4 regions of the Bacillus paranthracis genome follow, and region 4 is predicted to be linked to each of the others. Evidence: riboswitches for the same ligand, from Rfam matches in the RefSeq annotation. Region 4 holds a riboswitch; each other region holds the start of a gene.
The links. A riboswitch is a leader RNA that binds a small molecule or an ion and turns the genes downstream of it on or off. The one in region 4 is predicted to bind thiamine pyrophosphate.

Region 1: it holds a riboswitch for thiamine pyrophosphate, as region 4 does, so the genes downstream of both, NLJ82_RS02340 (MTH1187 family thiamine-binding protein) here and tenA (thiaminase II) in region 4, are expected to answer to the same signal.
Region 2: it holds a riboswitch for thiamine pyrophosphate, as region 4 does, so the genes downstream of both, thiC (phosphomethylpyrimidine synthase ThiC) here and tenA (thiaminase II) in region 4, are expected to answer to the same signal.
Region 3: it holds a riboswitch for thiamine pyrophosphate, as region 4 does, so the genes downstream of both, thiM (hydroxyethylthiazole kinase) here and tenA (thiaminase II) in region 4, are expected to answer to the same signal.

The regions. Positions count from the first base shown of each region.
Region 1 is NZ_CP101135.1:459,350-463,547, forward strand. Features, by position in the region: cyclic di-GMP riboswitch class I at 43-127, shown strand; gene NLJ82_RS02335 (methyl-accepting chemotaxis protein) at 269-2,008, shown strand; TPP riboswitch at 2,070-2,171, shown strand; gene NLJ82_RS02340 (MTH1187 family thiamine-binding protein) at 2,272-2,592, shown strand; gene NLJ82_RS02345 (ABC transporter permease) at 2,564-3,337, shown strand; gene NLJ82_RS02350 (ABC transporter substrate-binding protein) at 3,334-4,198, shown strand, end outside.
Region 2 is NZ_CP101135.1:4,950,560-4,954,757, forward strand. Features, by position in the region: gene NLJ82_RS25730 (arsenic transporter) at 1-102, shown strand, start outside; gene thiC (phosphomethylpyrimidine synthase ThiC) at 357-2,117, opposite strand; TPP riboswitch at 2,231-2,346, opposite strand; gene lldP (L-lactate permease) at 2,418-4,076, opposite strand.
Region 3 is NZ_CP101135.1:452,596-456,793, forward strand. Features, by position in the region: gene NLJ82_RS02300 (ABC transporter ATP-binding protein) at 1-666, shown strand, start outside; gene NLJ82_RS02305 (stage II sporulation protein M) at 656-1,186, shown strand; partial or broken gene NLJ82_RS02310 (toprim domain-containing protein) at 1,873-2,193, opposite strand; TPP riboswitch at 2,462-2,571, shown strand; gene thiM (hydroxyethylthiazole kinase) at 2,644-3,450, shown strand; gene thiE (thiamine phosphate synthase) at 3,467-4,126, shown strand.
Region 4 is NZ_CP101135.1:785,462-789,659, reverse strand. Features, by position in the region: gene NLJ82_RS03980 (ABC transporter permease) at 1-743, opposite strand, end outside; gene NLJ82_RS03975 (ABC transporter ATP-binding protein) at 743-1,492, opposite strand; gene tenA (thiaminase II) at 1,461-2,156, opposite strand; TPP riboswitch at 2,239-2,341, opposite strand; TPP riboswitch at 2,402-2,514, opposite strand; gene NLJ82_RS03965 (SH3 domain-containing protein) at 2,784-3,944, shown strand; gene NLJ82_RS03960 (hypothetical protein) at 3,950-4,198, shown strand, end outside.

The DNA.
Region 1 (4,198 bases), 330 kb from region 4:
ATAATGTAATTCTCATAGAACTCCCATATCGTTCAACTCGTTCAGCGAGAAAGGCAAACTGGTGGAAACATTAGGACGCAAAACTACAGGAGCTAAGGCCGAAAGGCTACGCTAGCCAGTTACCGGACGGATAGGGTTGGTCTTGACCAATGCTTTTTCATTGGTCTTTTTTTATTTGCAAACAAATGAGAAACCTTATCAGTTGTTGATAAGGTTTCTATTTTAATAGTTTTCCTTTATATTAAGTTAATTAAGAAAGGTGATGTGAATGAAAAAATATTGGCACAAGCTATCATTTCTTCAAAAGAATGTATTGTTAACTGTGTTAGTTATTTTGACGCTTGTTGGTACTATGGGAGCGTTAAGTTTTAACATGTTTCAAAATAGCATGATGTCTATATTTGAAAGGCATTCTTTTGAAACAGGAGATACGGTATTACATAAATTAGACGAAGAAATAGTGAGAGATGTTACAAAGGATCCAGTGGCACAAAGAGAAAAGAGAGAGAAGTTAACAGAGAAATTAGATGAAGCAACGGAAGAATTGAATAGCGTTGGACAAATCTATATTGTTGGAGCAAAAGAAAATGAAAAAGGTGAGTTATTAATCGTCGATTTGTCTACAGAGTTAGCAAATGTTGTTGAAGTAAGGCCGGGAGAATATTATAAACAACCAGATCTTTGGATGAAAGCATACGATAAGGTAATGAGCACGAAAAAAGCAAACATGACAGTAGTATATGAAGATCTATTAGGATCATGGGTAACGATATTAGAGCCAATTAAAGATGGAGACGGAAATATTGTGGCAATTGTTGCAGCCGATGTAGATGCTTCTATTGTTCCTATTACAAAGGAAAAATTCATTATACAAGGTTTAATGTTTATTTGTATTTCTGTTTTAATTGCAACTGTTATTCAATTCTTAATCGTACGTAACGCACTTGCTCCATTGCGGGATTTACGTGAAGGATTACGCAGAGTTGGTGAAGGTGATTTAAGTATTAAATTAGAGGAAAGACCAGATGATATTGGTATTATTAATGCGTATTTTAATAATACCATCGAGAAGTTTAAAGGAATTATAGATAAAGTGAAGCAGACAGCAGAACAGGTTTCCTCATCTTCACAAGAATTGTCAGTGAGTACGAAAGAAAATAGCATGGCAGTCCAAGGAATCGTAAGTTCTATAGTTGAGTTAAGGGCTGGCGTTCAATTGCAAGAAACGTCAGTACCAAAGTATTTAGATATTGTATATGAAATGGAAGATAGGATGGAAGAGATAACTAATATTGCAAAACAAATGACGAAAGAGTCTGAAGGTACGAAGCATCATTCAGAAAAAGGAAATGGTATTATTGAACAGACGATGAATCAAATGAACATAATACAAAATGCAGTACAAGATTTATCTTCTATCATTTATTCTTTGGAAGTAAGATCAAAAGAAATTAGTGATATTGTAACTGTAATTACAAGTATTTCAAATCAAGCGAATTCGCTAGCTTTACATGCTACTATTGAAGCTTCACGTGCTGAGGAAACTGGAGAGGGATTTGCCGTTGTTGCTGATGAAGTGCGTAAATTAGCAGAGCAGACGGAAGCATCAGCAAAAGATATAGCAAAATTAATAGGGGAAACACAAGCAGGAACGGAAGAAGCTGTTGTTTCAATGCAAAAAACCTCAAAAGAAGTAGAGTCTGGAATGAAACTTGTTGAAAGTAGTGGTGCTTTCTTTGAAAAAATTTCGAAATCAGCACAAACTGTTACTAATCAAGTTGGAGTTGTTTCTAGCAATTCAAATAATATATTGCAAAATAGCCAAAATATTGTTCGTGTTGTAAATGAACTATCACTTATTGCAAATAAGTATGCGAATAGTAGTAGTAATGTTGAAGAAATCATGAAAGAACAGGAAATGTCTGTACAGGATATTGCTGAATTAGCCAGTTCTTTAAGCTGGCTCTCACAGGAGTTACAAGAGTTAATTGGGGAATTCAAAAGTTAAATGAAATGATTATACATGCTTTTGTTTGTTCAATAAAATAAATCATGCTACAATGAAAACGAATTAAGGACCGGGGAGCCAATTGGCTGAGAGGATGTGAGCAAACATCGACCCTCAACCTGATCTGGATAATGCCAGCGTAGGGAGTTACTTAAAGTGATGTAGCATATGTTATTCTATAATAACTTGCATACAAGGCTTTCCTACGCAGTAGGAAAGCCTTTTCTTGTTTTAAAATTTAATTTCATAAGGGGGATTTTATTATGTCACAACAAGTTACAATTTCGTTTTCAGTAGTACCACAAGCAAAGAACAAAGATGTGTATTCTGTTGTTGATAAAGCGATTGAGGTTGTACAACAATCGGGAGTTCGTTATGAAGTAGGGGCAATGGAAACGACGCTGGAAGGAGAATTAGATGTACTTCTTGATATCATTAAACGTGCACAACAAGCTTGTGTGGACGCTGGAGCAGAAGAAGTGATTACTTCTATTAAAATCCATTATCGTCCAAGCACTGGTGTAACGATAGATGAAAAAGTTTGGAAGTACCGTGATGAATATGCAAAACCAGAAGCAATCTAAAATAATTACAGCAATTTGGCTTATCCTTCTCATTGCGATATGGGAAGGATCTGTTTCAGTATTTAAAATTGAACCGTGGATTTTACCGAAGCCTTCTGCCATTGTTCAAGAATTAATTGGAATGAAAGATTTACTATTACCGAATACGATGCAGACGCTGCAAGAGGTTATAATTGGACTGTTCTTTGCGATTTTAATTGGGACAAGCATTGCAATTCTTATGGACGTTATCCCTTTATTTCGTATTTTAATAAATCCGTTGCTTGTTATTTCGCAAACGATTCCAATCGTTGTACTTGCACCGTTATTTATTATTTGGTTTGGATATGGAATGCTACCGAAAGTAATGGTAGTCATACTCGTTTGTTTCTTCCCGATTGCGCTTAGCATTTTAGAAGGTTTTCAAACGGTAGATAAAAATATGTTGAAGTTGTTGCAAACGATGAAGGCAACGAAATGGCAAGTTTACCAGAAAGTAAAGTTTCCAGCAGTGCTTCCATACTTTTTCTCCGGTTTAAAAATTGCAGTTACATATAGCGTAATGGGAGCGATTATTGGAGAATGGCTCGGTGCCAGTGAAGGATTAGGAGTTATGCTTACAAGGGCTACGAAATCCTTTTTAACAGCCCGAGTATTTGGTGTTGCAGCAATTATTGTAATGGTGACATTATGTCTGTATTTTATCGTGGAGTTTATGGCAAGAATAACAGCACCATGGATATATAGAAAGGACGGCAGAAAATGAAAAAAGGTTTAAAAGTTATGTTGGCTGCCTTATTAGCAGTAGGTGTAGCTGGATGTAATCCGGCGAAGAAAGAAGAAAGTGCAAGTAAAGATCAAAAAGTAAAAGTCGTATTAGATTGGTTTCCGAATACGAATCATACTGGCTTATATGTAGCACAAGCGAAAGATTATTATAAAAAACAAGGCTTAGATGTAGAAATCATTCAGCCTGGTGATAATGTGACGGCGGAGCAAATGATAGCTTCGGGAAAAGCTGACTTCGCAATAAGCGCACAAGAAAATGTAACGTTGGCTCGTGTGGAAGGTATTCCTGTTGTATCTGTAGGTGCGATTATTCAGCATAACACTTCAGCTTTTGCATCGCTTAAGAAAGATAATATGACGTCACCGAAAGATTTTGAAGGGAAACGTTACGGTGGCTGGGGAGGACCAGCGGAAGAAGCGACATTAAAGACAATTATGGATAAGCACCAAGCCGATTTTAATAAAGTTGAAAAAATCATTTTAGGACAAACAGATTTCTTTAAATCAATTGGTCGTGATGCAGACTTTGAATGGATTTATTACGGATGGGATGGAATTGAAGCGAAGCGCCAAGGAAAAGAGTTAAATACGATTATGGTGAAAGACTTAGATCCAGCACTTGATTTCTATAGTCCTGTTATGATTACGAGTGAAAAACATACGAAGCAAGATAAAGACTTTGTGAAAAAGTTTATGAGTGCAACGACAGAGGGTTATAATTTTGCAATTAAAGAACCGAAAGAAGCTGCCGATATTTTAATTAAAGCTGTTCCAGATGTAAATAAAGATTTAGTACAAGAAAGTCAAAAATGGCTAAGTACGAAGTATCAAGATGATG
Region 2 (4,198 bases), 1.1 Mb from region 4:
TGGAAAGACTATTTAAGTGTATCCCTTATCGTTATTCCACTCACAACAGTCGTTACATTATTCCTCTTATTCTATTGGGTACATCTCTTCTTCGCCTTATAAAGTGAAACTTTAATCAGTGGGGGTTTTGTTCATCCCCCACTGATTATCAGCCCTAACCAATCGGGCTTTTACGGGCAGTTGCCCCCCACCTAACTTCTTTGCTTCCGCTGAATTTTGAGGCGGGGGTCTTACTTCCCACAAATAGCGGGATAAACAACAGAAGCCCGCTTTGCTACCGTCTTAGCAAAGCGGGCTTCTTCTATATTTAAGTTAGGTACTACAGTGTGATCAATCAAGTAAAGAGGTGTAACGTGTTATTGGTATAAATGACTACCAGTGTCTTTAAATTCTTTCGCTTTCTCTTTCATTCCCTTTTCAATTGCTTCTGTCGTTTCTAAATCATTTTCTTTCGCGTATTCACGAATATCATGTGAAATTCTCATACTACAAAACTTCGGTCCACACATGGAACAGAAATGAGCTGTTTTTGCGCCTTCTGCCGGCAATGTTTCATCGTGATATTCCATCGCACGTTCAGGATCTAAAGATAAATTAAATTGATCGCGCCAACGGAATTCAAAGCGAGCTTTTGAAAGTGCATCATCGCGCTGATGAGCCGTTTTGTGCCCTTTCGCCAGATCGGCCGCATGCGCAGCGATTTTGTACGTAATAACACCTTCGCGTACATCATCTTTATTCGGTAAACCTAAATGTTCTTTCGGCGTTACATAACAAAGCATCGCCGTCCCAAACCAGCCAATCATCGCAGCTCCTATTGCGGATGTAATATGGTCATAACCTGGTGCAATATCTGTCGTTAACGGTCCAAGTGTATAGAATGGCGCGCCCTGACAAATATCAAGCTCTTTCTCCATATTTTCTTTAATTAAATGCATCGGTACATGCCCAGGCCCTTCAATCATCACTTGCACATCATGTTTCCAAGCGATCTTCGTTAATTCACCAAGTGTTTCAAGCTCAGAGAACTGTGCTTCGTCATTTGCATCTGCAATTGAACCTGGGCGTAATCCATCTCCAAGAGAGAACGAAACATCATACTGCTTCATAATTTCACAAATCTCTTCAAAATGAGTGTATAGGAAGTTTTCTTTATGATGGAATAAACACCACTGCGCCATAATCGAACCACCGCGCGAAACGATACCTGTCGTACGCTTTGCAGTAATTGGAATGTAACGAAGTAATACACCAGCGTGAATCGTAAAGTAATCTACGCCTTGCTCCGCTTGCTCAATTAACGTATCACGATACACTTCCCACGTTAAATCTTCTGCAATTCCGTTTACTTTTTCAAGAGCTTGATAGATCGGTACAGTTCCAACTGGTACAGGCGCGTTACGAATAATCCACTCACGCGTCGTATGAATGTTTTTACCTGTAGATAAATCCATAATCGTATCTGCACCCCAGCGAGTAGCCCATGTCATCTTCTCTACTTCTTCCGCGATAGAAGAAGATACAGCAGAGTTTCCGATATTTGCATTCACCTTCACGTGGAAATTACGTCCAATAATCATCGGCTCTGCTTCCGGATGGTTAATATTTGCTGGTAAAATAGCGCGACCTTCCGCAATTTCCTTACGAACAAACTCCGGCTCTACTCCTTCACGAATCGCAACATATTCCATCTCAGACGTAATGATGCCATTACGTGCATAATGCATTTGCGTAACATTTGCACCTTGCTTCGCTCTAAGCGGTTTGCGATCCATCTGCGGGAAAACAGGTGTATGTTTCGAAGCCACCTTCACACCGTCATCCTCTGGTTTTACTTCGCGCCCTTCGTATGCCTCTACATCTCCGCGCTCTAGGATCCAAGAGTGGCGCGGCGTTGGAATCCCCTTTTCCAGCTCCACTTTATACGCGGGATCCGTATAAGGACCGCTCGTATCATACACACGAATTGGCGGATTCGGGACGCCATTTGTATCGCTTTGTTCAATCTCACGCATCGGCACCTTCATACCTTCTCGTGGTCCATCCACATACACTTTCTTACTTCCTGGTAAACTCGATTTCAATTCAATTTGCTCAGCTGAAACAGACTGTTTCATAACCTTTGTTGCCCCCCTGTACGTGACAAGGACGAGATATGGCCAGCGTATGCCAAAATAAAAAGAGCCAGGTCCATAAAAAAATAAGGACCTGGCTCATAAAAGACATCATTATGTAAAGCCGTTAACTTCCCTACGCTGGTACGAGCCAGATCAGGTCCAAAGGGTTAAGAAGTTCACGCGCTTCTCTCTCAGCCTACGCATACGTTAGGCACCCCTAGTTTATCACTGATTTAATTTTCAATACTTTCTCATCATACACGATAATCTGAAAAATGCAAAGTTTATTTCTTTTGTTGTTTATGGAATCATCCACGTTAAATAATATGCCTGTACATACGTCATAATACCAACAATAATTACGAAGAATAAACTATGCTTCACTGTAAAGCGGAATAAATCTGATTCTTTCCCCGCAAGTCCAACTGCTGCACAAGCAATTGCAATCGATTGTGGAGAAATCATTTTTCCAGTTACACCGCCCGTTGTATTTGCTGCAACGAGGAGTACTTCAGATACACCGACTTGCTGCGCTGTAATTGCTTGTAAATTTGAGAATAATGCATTCGCTGACGTATCAGACCCTGTTAAGAATACACCAATCCATCCTAAGAATGGTGAGAAGAACGGGAATAGTCCGCCAGTTCCTGCTAGTGCTAACGCTAGTGTAGAAGATAGACCAGAATAGTTTGCGATAAATGCAAATCCTAATACGAATCCAATAGATAGAATTGGCATTTTAAGTTCACTTAAAGTTTCTTTAAATGTTACCACTGCATCTTTTACACTCATTTTCAAAATAAACATGGAAATGAGACAAGCAATTAAAATTGCTGTTCCCGTTGCTGATAATACATCAAACTTCAAAATTGCCTCGTAAGGCGTCGCTTTATTTACAATAGGCTCTGCTTTCATTACTAAATTGTGCAAGCCTGGAATTTCAAACTTAAATACAAGGCTTTCTAACGCGCCTCCTGGAACAAATAATGCTTTAAAGAAACTTTGGCTCCAAACCACTACCATAACCGTTAATACGATAAATGGAGACCATGCCTTTACTACTTTTCCTAACGTTAATTTCGGCATCGATGCCGCTGTTGTTGCAGCTGCTTCTCTATTTGCTTGCCCAGATTGATAAATTTCTTTCGGTTGCCATACTTTTAAGAACAGCGCTAAACTAACTAAACTTACAAGTGCCGACGTAATATCCGGAAGTTCTGGTCCTAAAAATGTCGCTGTTATGAACTGCGTAATGGCAAACGAACTACCCGCTACAAGTAAAGCAGGCCACGTTTGTCTTACCCCTTTCAACCCGTCCATTAAAAATACGATAAAGAATGGAACAAATAATGATAAGAATGGTAATTGATGTCCAGCCATTTGTCCAATTTTATGTGGATCAATACCTGTTACTTGTCCAGCAACTGTAATCGGAATTCCCATCGCTCCGAACGCTACTGGTGCAGTATTTGCGATTAAACAAAGACCAGCTGCATATAAAGGATTTAACCCAAGACCTGCAAGGAGCGCCGCCGTGATCGCTACCGGTGCCCCAAATCCTGCTGCTCCTTCTAAAAATGCTCCGAATGAAAATCCGATTAAAATAACGAGTAAACGGTGATCATTTGTAATAGATAATACAGATGCACGAATCACATCGAATTGACCTGTTTTCACAGAAATTTTATATAAAAATACCGACATAACGATGATCCAAGCGATTGGCCATAATCCGTATAAGAAACCGTATCCTGTTGCTGCCATCGCCATCGTGAACGGCATCTTATAAGCGAACAGCGCTACTAAAATTGTAAGTACAACCGTAATAAACCCTGCCACATACCCCTTCATACGGAAAACTGCTAAAGCTAAGAAAAAAAAGATAATCGGAATAAGTGCGACCGCCGCCGAAATCCAAATGTTTCCGAACGGATCATAAACTTGTGTCCATGTATTCATTGTTCTCTCCCCCTAAAGAATCCCCTTTTAAGTAGAATAACCTCATCAATAGACTATCAGGTCATCATACCTTTAAACCTAAAAATAAAAAAACGTTTAAGAAAACGTTTTCAACAACTTTC
Region 3 (4,198 bases), 330 kb from region 4:
GAATTGATAAACATAAAAAAAAAATATGGTGAATCAACTTACATTTTTGATGGAATAAACTTGAAAGTAGACAATATGAGTATTGTAGAATTAGTGGGTAAAAATGGTATAGGTAAATCAACGTTATTGAATATAATTGGTGGAATGACGAAATTTGATGGGGAACTCATACTAAATAAATTTTCAGTAAAGGAAAATTTTAAAGAGTATATTGCAGGTGTCTCATTAATTGGTAATACACCTTTCTTATACGATTATTTAACACCCTCTGAAACAATAGATATGGTACTATCTTTCCTAAATAGAGAAAGATTAGATTCATCTTTAGAACATCTCATTCAAGAGATTGGACTCGATAAATATCAAAATACTTATACACGTGAATTATCATTAGGAACTAGACAAAAACTATCATTAATACTAGCTCTTCTAACTTCGCCTAATTTAATTCTCCTTGATGAACCTTTTGTTAATTTTGACATTAGGTCGAGGAAAGTTACTCTAGATTATCTGAAGGATTATATAATTCAACATAAAGCAATTTTAATTTATGCAACTCATTCAACAGATACTGATGTAGCGAATTTTTCAGATAAAAAAATAATTTTAAAAAGAGATGAGCAACTCGATAAAGTAGTTCTGGAGAGTGATAATTGTGAAACCTAAATTATTTAGTATTTGTTTTATTGCTTGTTCAGTTATAGGAAGCTCATTTTTCTTTTTGGGTTTTTTACTACTTCCTAATGAACAGTTTAGTCCCAATTTACAGCCTTCTTTCATTACTATTTTTAGTACTAACTTTGAAATCCATTTTACTACAATCATATTTTCCATTATTAGTTTCGGATTTTTTTCTTTGATTTTTCTGTTCCAACAGTTTTTTTCTTTAGGATTTGCTTTTCATAGTTTGGTAGAAAAAACTTCCTTAAAAACAGCATATTCTTATTTTGCAGGTCATGGAATAGTTGAAATCATAAATATGTTTTTCACTGCAGCAATAGGTTTATTTGTAGCAGTATGCATTGTTAACATGATTAGAAAGAAAGAACTTAATAAGAATTCATTTATCTTATTAGGAAAAAATCTTTTAGTGCTATTAATTATAGATTTACTACTTTTATTAGTTGCCGCATTATTAGAAACATATTTATCTCCGTCATTAGTCGACAAAAGTTATATAATTTAATTACTCAGCCACCCTTTGGTGGCTTTTTTATTTTACTAGCTTCGTATGTTGTTTTTTGTAAATATTGATGGTATCGAATCAGGAAGGTGGTAATATCATTAAAAGAAAAGTTATTTTAAATGCGTATAAAAAAAGCCATAAGGCTGTTATTGCTTTATTTTAATAAATTTTTTACAAATCAGAAATTACACAAAAATACAGAATACCCCAAATTTGTGGAGAGGCTTATCTTAATTAATTGCACTTTATCGTTGATTTCCCTAAGTCTAAATTGTCTCATATAACTTATTTCAAATGCTAAAATGAAGAGTGGCCTCAAAAGTAGTAATCCTTGCATTGATCCTATGTGTAACACACCAAGGAGTATATTATCTTTTGGCGGTCGTAAAAATGAAGCAAACTCTAATAATTAAACGTATCGGCAAAGGATTTTGACGGGATCACTTGCTTGTAGAATAGATAAATTCATTTAAATAGTTTTAAAGTATATACGAATTAATATTTCTTTAATTATATATTGAATCAAATTAGCTATATCACTTGGATTAAATTAGAATATAAAGTGCTTTATATTATCTTCCTTTTTCTTAGTACTATGTACAATTATAAAAAAGTAAATAGCCTTTATTAAACAAAGGATTAGGTATGTTCTAGGATTTTTGTACAGGCATATTTTATAGAGATAACCCAGCGTCTGTCGCTACAATAATTTCATTTACATCTTTTCTAAGTAGCTGACTTTTTACAGCATTAAATTGTTTCCCTGTTTGTTTAATAACTGTTAATTTCAAACGCTCAGGTAGCATCGGTAAATCTTCTAAATTCCACTTTTTATATTTCACATCGTAGCTTTCTGGATCTGCTAATGTAACGAGATGACCTAAAGCCCAAGTTACAATATATTTACTACCTTCAAGGTAGCCGTTTCCCTTTTTATCGCACTTCAGTACACGTGCAATATCTCGTGCAACGGAAGGCTTTTCAGCGATTACAACGCTTTTTGACATATTTAAAACATCCTTTCAAATTTCCATACGTTAACTATAGCATACATCTTCTTGAGATTCAGTTTCGCTCCAGATTTGAACGTTTTTTAATGGGATAACATCTGTTTGAAAGTGAATGATCGTGACAGAACATAATATGCACCATGATGAGACTGTGAGAAATAGATAGTTATTATGCGTATTGTTTTATTAGTTGCTTCTATATTAAATAGAAAAGTAAAGAACTTGTTATTTTACTAGAATAAGAGTAGACTTTGAAGTAGAAGAATACTAAACACATGGGAGTTTGTGGATACAAACTGAGAGTATGACTAGTCCGTCATTGACCATTTGAACCTGTTGGATAATGCCAGCGTAGGGAGAGTGTAAAAGCACATGTTCAGGCACTTTGCGTACGCGCAAAGTGCCTTTTTGTGTATCTCCCATAACTATAGTTAGGAGATGAGAAGGATGAATAGGAAAGAAATTAGTAAAGTAGTGGATTTGGTGAGAGAATCTAATCCGCTCGTTCATAATATTACAAATGTTGTTGTAACAAATTTTACAGCTAACGGTTTGTTAGCGTTAGGGGCATCGCCTGTAATGGCGTATGCAAAAGAAGAAGTGGCAGAAATGGCTAGCATTGCTGGAGCGTTAGTATTAAATATGGGAACACTTCGTCCGGAAGAAGTAGAAGCAATGTTACTTGCCGGTAAATCAGCAAATGTGAACAATGTACCAGTACTGTTTGATCCAGTTGGTGCAGGAGCAACATCGTATCGAACAGAAGTTGCGAGACATATTCCGGCTGAAATTGAATTAGCGATTATTCGCGGAAATGCAGCTGAAATAGCGAACGTTATTAATGAGAGATGGGAAATTAAAGGGGTAGACGCTGGTGCTGGAAATGGTAATGTCGTAAGTATTGCAAAGCAGGCAGCGGATGAATTGAATACAGTTGCGGTAATTACTGGGAAAGAAGATGTTGTTACAGATGGGCAGCGAACGATTGTTATTCGAAATGGCCATCCTATTTTAACGAAAGTTACGGGAACTGGTTGTTTACTAACTTCTGTAATAGGAGCATTTGTAGCGGTAGAAAAGGATTATGTAAAGGCAGCGGTAGCGGCATTAACGTTTTATGGGGTAGCGGCAGAACTGGCAGCCGCTAAGACAGTGGAAAAAGGACCTGGTAGTTTTCAAATTGAATTTTTGAATCAGTTAGCGAATACGACTTCAGGTGATATAGAGAAGTATGGGGAAATTGAGGTTATATAGTAAGGAGGGAAAATAAATGTCACGTATTTCAAAGTCAGAAATGTCTAGGTTGTTATCCGTATATTTTATTATGGGAAGTAACAATTGTACGAAGGATCCACTGCAAGTATTGAGAGAGGCACTTGAAGGTGGTATAACAATTTTTCAATTTCGTGAAAAGGGGGAAGGCGCTTTAACGGAAGAGAAACGCATTTGTTTTGCAAAAGAACTACAAGCAATTTGTAAGGAGTACGGTGTACCGTTCATTGTAAATGATGATGTGGAACTAGCTCTCGAGTTAGATGCAGATGGCGTGCATGTTGGGCAAGATGATGAAGGAATTACCTCTGTTCGTGAAAAAATGGGTGATAAGATTGTTGGTGTATCTACACATACAATTGAAGAAGCACGCTGGGCAATTGAAAATGGGGCTGACTATTTAGGTGTAGGACCTATTTTTCCAACGAGTACGAAAAAAGATACGAAAGCAGTGCAAGGAACGAAAGGTTTAGCTCATTTTAGAGAACAAGGAATTACAATACCGATTGTCGGAATTGGGGGCATTTCAATTGAAAATACCGCTTCGGTTATAGAAGCAGGTGCGGATGGTGTTTCAGTTATTTCAGCGATTAGTTTAGCTGAATCTGCGTATGAAAGTACGAAGAGGCTAGTAGAGGAAGTGAGTAACAGTTTGTAGAAGAAGGCTATGTAGTATTAAAACGCTACATAGCTTTTTATGTTTTGATATCGATAGTTAGAAAAAGGGGGA
Region 4 (4,198 bases):
TTCCTCCAACTAATGAATTTCTTTTCTAATACCGAAATAAGTACGACGAAGAAAATAGCTAATAACGATAACAATACAATGGGTGCAAATACACCTGCCCCGTCTAATTGCGTCATCATTCTCTTACTGAAATATCCTAGCCCCGCTTGTGCACCGAGCCATTCACCAATTGCCGCCCCAATTACACTAAGCGGTACTGCAATTTTTAAAGCTGAGAAAAAATAAGGAAGTGCAGACGGCAATTTTAATTTAAGAAAAACATCTTTTTTCGTTGCCCCATACGTAACTAAAAGCTCTTCCCATTCTTTTTTCGTACTGCGCAGTCCATCATACGTATTAACTGCAATTGGGAAAAACGTAATTAAAACCGTAACAACAACCTTACTCCAGATCGTATATCCAAACCATAAAACGAAAAGCGGAGCAAGCGCTGTAATAGGAATCGTTTGTGAGGCAACTAATAATGGATAAAATGCTCTCTCCATCCAATTACTCGCATTCATTAACATCGCTAGCCCTACCCCAAGTACGATAGAAATAGCCACCCCTATTAAAACGACATATAATGTTGCTGGCAAATGAACCATAAATAATATGTCTTTTAGTTTCCATATCTTCATTACAATTGCAGACGGTGACGGTAAAATGTACATTTCATCTACAATTCTTGCGCCTACTTCCCAAAGAGCAAGTAAAATACTAGAAAGTGTAAGAGCAGGTAATAGCTCCTTCAACCGGTTCATCATACGAGTACCTGCCTTTGCAACATACTAAGAAGCTCATCTTTCAGCGCTAATACTTCCGGTTTATATAAATCTTTTCTTGTCCGATTATGATCAAGCGGTACAATCCTCTCGGTTAAAGTAGTTATCGGTTGCTGCTCTACCACTAAAATTCGATTAGAAAGAAACAATGCTTCTTCCACATCATGAGTGATAAATAAAATTGTTTTTTCCCACTCTTTCCATTGTTCAAACAACCATTCCTGCAAAGATGCCTTCGTTAAAGCATCCAACGCGCTAAACGGTTCATCTAAGAGCAATATCTCTCCGCCTGTTAATAAAGTTCGAATGAAAGATACGCGTTGCCTCATACCACCAGATAAATCTTTCGGATATTTTGTCTCATATCCTTGTAAACCAAATTTGTGTAACAGTTCCTTTGCCTTTATTTGTGCTTCTTTCTTCTGTACACCTTGGCACTCTAGCGGCAGGGCCGCATTCTCAATAATCGTTCTCCATGGCAGGAGCATATCTTTTTGGGGCATATACCCTACAGGATGGCTCTTTGTTTCTGTTAGTTCTATCTGTCCTGTACTCGCTTCTTCTAAACCTGTAATAAGGCGAAATAAAGTACTTTTCCCGCATCCACTCGGTCCGATAATGCTTACAAACTCTTTATCTTGTATAGAAGCATTTAATTCATTAATGATTGGCTTCTCATCATAATGAAAAGAAACATTATGAAACTGTAGTATGTTCTTGCTCCTCAAATCCCCACATCTCCTTACGGTAGGACATATCCCAGAATAAATATTCAAATCGACTGGAATATAGGAAAATCTCCTCTAATCGATCTAGCTCTTTTTCAGACTTTCCAACTGCCATTTCATTTAATAAATCGATTAACCAAACACAAAGGTTGCCATATTCTTCAGAGCTATAGCCTTGAATCCACTCACCAAAGAACTCATGATCTCTTGCTCCAGGAATATCATTTAAACGCTTTCCAATCTCCCAGTAGCTCCACATACATGGAAGAAGTGCTGCTATTAATTCCGCAAGTGTGCCATTTTGAGATACAGACATCATGTAATTTGTATAAGCTAAATTTTTAGCAGATGGCTTTGCAGACTCTATCTCCTCTATAGAAATTCCAAGTCTTTTTGCATACTGTTTATGAATTGTCATTTCTCCGTTTAATATCCCATCAATTTGTTCAGCAAATTTCCCCATAACTTGTGGATTTGTTGCCTTTACAACACCGATCGCATATAACTTTGCATAATCTAACAAGTATAAATAATCTTGAATAATATAATACTGAAACTTATCTTTTTCTAACGTACCATCCCCCATACCTACAACAAATGGATGATTATGACTCATCTCCCAAACTGGTTGTACAGTTTCTAATAATCTATCGCAAAATTTCATTTCTCTATCCCCTTTCAATTTATATATCTAAATAAAAAACCACTTCTAAATAAGAAGTGGTTACAGCAAATAAAATTATAATTTATTCGTTGCTCCACTTCCCTTCGCTAGTATTATCTAGATCAGGTCTGTAAGGGTTAAGGATTATTCCTCTCTCAGCACAACAAGCACCCCTAGTGGTTTCAATATGAAATTTTCAAATAAAAAAGCCCCGTTTCTATACGCAAAGAAACGGGGACTCATTATTAGTGTCCGAATTGCTTCCCTACGCTAGCATAATCTAGATCAGGTAATAAAAAGGATCAAAGACTTAAGGTCTTACTCTCAGCTGGCAACACCAGCTCTCCTAGCAAACTATAAAATTATCACTGTCAGTATAACACCGTAATAAGACATCATCAACTGTTTTAATTTTCTCAATTGTCAACAAAATAACAAAACCATATAACACTTATATTCTATCTTAGAAATTATTATCCTAATAAATTGGATAAAAAGGAATCATTATCCTCAAAAAATTTATTTTTATATTGATTTCATATTACATTTATGTGAATACACCCACTATATTATATCTTTATACTATAATAAAATTACAACTATACAACTAGAGGAGGTCTCTATTATATGAATATGAAAGCTACTGCTTTAACAGCAACTACTGTCGCAATTGCTTCTTTACTTCCTTCTATGGGAGAAACAAATGTACAAACAGCCAACGCTGAACAATTATCTAATGTGAAAACTGGATATGTCAAAGTCGATCAAGTAGCCTTACATACAAAAGATAACGCAAATAGCTCATCAATTGATACAATTCGCTTTAATACGAAAGTGAATATACTTGAAACAACTAATGGCTGGTATAAAGTATCTGTTAATAATAAAGTAGGTTACGTACAAAAAGATTCTATTCTACTAAAAAACAAACTTCAATCTAATAATCAATATATCGTCAATGCCAATGCATTAAACGTTCGTTCTGAACCTAATTTAGAATCTTCAATTTTAGATGTATTACCAAATGGGAAATTCATTACTATTCAAGAAGAACAAGGTGAATGGTATAAAATTTTACATAATGGCAAAACAGGTTACGTACAAAAGGCATTCGTATCTAATGGTTCACAGCCTTTAGTAAAAGGCATCACAGTTCAAAATAATACGAAATACACAGTTGCAACACCTAAACTTAATGTGCGTAGCAACGCTAGTACAAGTAGCGCACTACTTGGTTCATTACAAAATGGTACACAATTACAAGTAGTGGAAACTGTAGGAACTTGGTATAAAATTCGTTTTGGCACAGGATACGGATATGTGGCAAAGCATTATGTAGTGCAAAATCAAACGCAATCACAAGCTCAAACGACTCAACCTACTTCCATTCCAGCCGTTTTCAAATTCCCTACTCAAGGAAAAATTAGCTCAACATTTGATATGCGCTGGGAACAAATGCATTATGGTATAGATATCGCAGCTCAGGGTAATGTCTCTATCCAGGCTGCTGCGGCAGGTAAAGTCGTGAAATCATATTATTCAGCTAGCTATGGCAATGTTGTGTTCATCGCCCATCAAATAAACGGGAAATTATATACAACAGTCTATGCTCACATGAAAGATCGCACTGTACAAGCTGGTGATCAAGTACAAGCTGGACAATTAGTAGGTCATATGGGAAACACAGGTCATTCATACGGGCAACATCTTCATTTTGAATTACACAATGGAGAATGGAATTTTGAAAAAACAAATGCAGTAAACCCACTGCCATATTTAGTTAGGTAAATTGTATGCCACGCAATATCAATATACCTCTCTTAATTGAATACTTAGCCTTTTTAGGCCTAATCTGTTGCTTAGTAATTTATAATACAAATACTGTATTTTTATCTATTATCATTGCTTTTGTTGCTTTAGAAATTATGATGGAAGCTTTTCAAGTTCAACTAAAACAAAAAATTGCCCATATTTATAATGCCATTTTTCTATTAAGTGCTTTAATAACAAATATTATTAGTAATAGTTTTTATTTATCTACC